Regions from separate parts of the Desulfuromonas thiophila genome, predicted to be linked through region 2. Evidence: riboswitches for the same ligand, from Rfam matches in the RefSeq annotation. Region 2 holds a riboswitch; the other holds the start of a gene.

Region 1 (2,172 bases), on a different contig from region 2:
GGAGACAAGAAAAAAGGATCAGGGGTGACGTGGCCGGGAATCAATCAGCGCACCGGTCCTTAGCCGCCACCGACGAAACGGACGATTTCGAGGCGGTCGCCTTCGGCCAGGCCGGTGGCGCTGTACTGGTCAGCACGGAGAATCCGGCCGTTGTGTTCGATGGCGACGCGGGCGGGGTCGATTTGCAGTTCTGCCAGCAGGGCGGCCAGATCGGTAGCCATGATGGCACGCGCGGCGCCGTTGATGGTCAGGTTCATGGTGAACAATCCTCCACGGGGTCGAGGCCCAGCAGCAGACGGACGACCGCCTGGGCCTGGTGATGGGCGGCAATGCCGACGCGGCTGGCATAGAGGCTGCCGCAGGTCTCGACGGCGCTGTGGCCGTCGCCGCACAGGTAGAAGTGGCCGAAGGGCCGCCGCGTGACGATCTGATTGGCCGGGCCGCAACCGGCCATGCCGGAGGCTCCTACCAGAGGTCGCTGGGGGCAGGCGGCCAGCCAGGTGCTGGTCAGGTCGGCTTTGGCGACCGGATCGTCGAAGGCCTCCACCAGAATGTCGACCGTGCCGAACAGCTCCAGCAGGTTGGCAGCTGAGACCCGCAGCGGCTGGGCGATGATGCGCACGCCGGGATGAATGCGTTGCAGATTGGCGCGCAGCGCTTCCACCTTGGGCAGGCCGATCTGGTCGATGAAATACTGCTGGCGCCCCAGATTGACCGCCTCGACCCGGTCGAAATCGGCCACGATCAGGGTGCCGATGCCCAGCCGCGCCAGGGCCGCCGCGATGACTGAACCCAACCCGCCGGCACCGGCCAGGCCAACGGTAGCACTTTTGAAGCGCTGCACGGCGCTGGCGCCATGGCGGGCAATCAGCAGCTGATCAAGTTCGCTGGCGCTGACGGACGACGCTGTGGACACGGGCAGGATTTCCTTGCAAGTAGAGGGTGCGGGGCGTTGCGACGAACAAGACCGGCGGGAGGGATCAAACGGAAACAGGCCGCGCATGCGACCTGTCGTGGGAAACGTAAGAGGCAACCGGAAGGTTCCGGTTTGTGTGCGCCGCTTCCCTACGCCGGTATGATCCGGATCAGGTTCAAAGGGTCGTCCTTTACAGGACTCTCAGTTGCGAAAACTCCCCCAGGGCATTCGTCTGTGCGGTCAAGACGTTAGCAGCCCCCCGGCGGGGCGTCAACCGATTTTATCGGCCGGTCGCAGCACTCGCGCCGCTTTTTGCCGGCTTCGGCCGATTGCGCATTGTCAGCGACAATGGCTTGGGCATACTATGGCGACCTGTTCCGTCATCAGCCAGAAGAGAACCCGCGGGGCCGGCCCGCGCAGGAAGGAGAGGATGTCATGAGTATTTCCGAACGCTACCGTCAGCTGGTCGACGAGGTGCGCACACTGCTGAGTCAGTTGCAGCAGGACGCCCCGGAGGAACAGGCGCTGACCGTGTTGCACAAGGCGGTGGCCACCTTGGCCGACCAGCACGAACGGGTGGGGGAGATCCCGCGGGCGCGCATTGATGCCGAACTGTCGCCGGTGCTGCTGACGGCCCACAACCTGTTCGATCGCAGCCGTCTGCTGCTGGAAAAAGACGATCAGGCGCCCGCCGCCGAGCGGGTGTGGGAGGTGCAGCGCAAGATCTATCGCTTGCTGAACGATCTGTAACCAAACGCGTGATAAACGGCTAGGGGCGATATCACGCATTCCGGTTTTGCCTGTCGGCGGGCTGGGTTGGCCCGCCCAACGAAGGAGGACGCCATGGCGCTGGGAAAAAGCTGGTATGAGGTGGATGCTGCCGCGGAACGTTACGGCATCGGCCGGGCGCAGCTGCTGTTCTGGGTGGAGGAAGGCCTGGTGCGCTGCGAACGCGAACAGGGCAGGGTGGTGCGGGTACAGATTGATGATGTGCGTTTGCAGGTGGAGCAGCGGCTGCAACAGGCTGCGCAGGATTGATGGACGCAGGAGGAACTATGGCGCGGCAAGTCGAGGAATTCTATGATGTCGCCGTCATTGGTGCCGGCATTGTCGGGGCTGCCACCGCGCGCGAGCTGACGCGTCAGGCGCCGGGCTGCCGCGTGCTGCTGCTGGAGAAGGAGGCCGGCGTCGCCCGCCACCAGACCGGCAACAACAGTGGCGTCATTCATTCGGGACTGTATTACCGGCCCGGTTCC
Region 2 (2,172 bases):
TCGGGCGCCAGCATGGCAATGCCGGCAACGGAAGATTCAAAGATGGTGCGCAGCTGTTCCTCACGCTCGCGCAAGGCATTCTCGGTTTTCTTGCGCAGGGTGATGTCGCGGAAAAACCCCTGAATACCCCGCGCCTCACCCTGTTCGCGATACAGGGAGATGCTGCCTTCGGCCACGATCTTCTGGCCGGTACGGGTGATGAACTCCACCTCGAAGCGTGGCACACTCTCGCCGGTACGCAATCGCTCCACCCGTTCGCCACAGCGACAGTGACAATCGGGGTGCAGAATATTGAAAAAGTTCATGCGGTAGGCTTCATCGCGCGGATAGCCCAGCGTATCGACCCACATCTGATTGACATACAGCAGTTGGCCGTCAAAGCCCACCACCTGAATCAGATCGTTACTGTTTTCCACCAGATCGGCATATTCCACCGCGCACCACTCCCCCCGGCCGGACCGCCGGCTGTGTCAACTCCTGCCCACACATCCCTGAGCTTTTCACGAAAAACAAAATTTTCATGCTGTCGGCAACTTAGATCATCCTTTTAGCGCTTTTCACCCGGCGGAATCCAGCAAAAACGCATAACAAAATTCTGACCAGCCCCCCACAAAACCCTCACCGGCACCAGCCGCCTGCGGCCTCAACTGTCCAGCCCAGCCAATGGACAACATCAATTTAGCAACAAAAAAGCACTTTTTGGCCTTCCGGCCAACGACAATGGCGGTTGACAGCACCTGCCGGATGACATAGGCTGACCTGCACAGTCAGCAATCACAACCTGTAGGACATGAAGCTGGGGGAGTGAAGTTCATTCACTGAGAGTCCTCGACGGACGACCCTTGGAACCTGATCCGGATCATGCCGGCGTAGGGAAGCGACCAGAACCAGACAGCCCCTTGGGACTGTCTGTCTCGACCGCGCCCGTTGCCGGCCGCGGTTTTTTTATGACAACGACGCCCCGCTCCAATGCCACCATTGGTGGTCTCTATCTCATCACCGACGCCAGCGACAGTGCCCGACTGTTCGAATGCTGCCAACTCGCCCTGCGCGGCGGTGTCCGCCAGCTGCAGTACCGCGACAAAACCCGGCCCTTCGACGAGCAACTCGCCATTGCCCAGCGCCTGCGCCAGTTGTGCCACCATCATCAGGCCCAACTGATCATCAATGACAATATCGCATTGGCTCGCGCCTGCATGGCCGATGGTGTTCATCTCGGCCAGCAGGACGGCGCCATCGCCGTCGCCCGCGCCGCGCTCGGGCCGGCTGCCCTCATCGGCCGTTCGTGCCGCACGGTAGCACAGGCCCAGGCCGCCGTGGCTGAAGGCGCCAATTACCTTGGCGTCGGCAGCGTCTATCCGACCCGTACCAAGAACGACGCCGTTCACATCGGCCTTGAAGGCCTGCGCGCCATCCGCGCCGCCGTCGATCTGCCCCTCGTCGCCATTGGCGGCATCGATGCCGCCGGCCTACCCGCCGTCATCGCGGCCGGTGCCGATGGTGCCGCCGTAGTGTCGGCCCTGATGGCCGACCCACGCCCCGATCTGGCCGCCCGCGAAATGGCCCTGCTGTTTCACCGGCGCCAACCCGTCCCCTGCGGCCGGGTTCTCACCATCGCCGGCTCCGACAGTGGCGGCGGCGCCGGCATTCAGGCCGACATCAAGACCATCAGCCTGCTGGGGGGCTATGCCAGCAGCGTCATCACCGCCCTGACCGCCCAGAACACCCTCGGCGTCAGTGGCATTCATGCCGTGCCGGCCAACTTTGTGCGGCAGCAACTGCGCGCCGTCCTTGATGATCTCGGCGCCGATGTGATCAAAACCGGCATGCTGCTGAACAGCGAAATCATCCGTACCGTTGCTGAGGAACTGCGCGGCCAGGCCGGTCTAACCGTCGTCGACCCGGTCATGATCGCCAAGGGAGGTGCCAGCCTGCTGCAACAGGACGCCATCGAGGCCCTGATCAGCCAACTGCTGCCGCAAACCTATTTGCTCACACCCAATCTGCCCGAAGCCGAAGCCCTTACAGGTCGTGGCATCACCAATGTGGACGCCATGGAACAGGCCGCCATCCGCCTGCAGCAGCTCGGCGCCCGCCATGTGCTGATCAAGGGCGGTCATCTGGCCGGCGCACCCGTCGATCTGTTGCGTCAGGGAACGACCACCCTGCTGT

Evidence for each region. A riboswitch is a leader RNA that binds a small molecule or an ion and turns the genes downstream of it on or off. The one in region 2 is predicted to bind thiamine pyrophosphate.
Region 1: another riboswitch for thiamine pyrophosphate. It lies ahead of thiF (sulfur carrier protein ThiS adenylyltransferase ThiF); the one in region 2 lies ahead of thiD (bifunctional hydroxymethylpyrimidine kinase/phosphomethylpyrimidine kinase).

What each region holds. Positions count from the first base shown of each region.
Region 1 covers NZ_FNAQ01000006.1:17,439-19,610, forward strand. Annotated here, with positions in the region: gene thiS (sulfur carrier protein ThiS) at 60-257, opposite strand; gene thiF (sulfur carrier protein ThiS adenylyltransferase ThiF) at 254-916, opposite strand; TPP riboswitch at 1,046-1,147, opposite strand; gene BLR80_RS07030 (hypothetical protein) at 1,352-1,666, shown strand; gene BLR80_RS07035 (MerR family transcriptional regulator) at 1,760-1,954, shown strand; gene lhgO (L-2-hydroxyglutarate oxidase) at 1,972-2,172, shown strand, end outside.
Region 2 covers NZ_FNAQ01000002.1:49,623-51,794, reverse strand. Annotated here, with positions in the region: gene BLR80_RS02465 (putative bifunctional diguanylate cyclase/phosphodiesterase) at 1-434, opposite strand, end outside; TPP riboswitch at 789-893, shown strand; gene thiD (bifunctional hydroxymethylpyrimidine kinase/phosphomethylpyrimidine kinase) at 948-2,172, shown strand, end outside.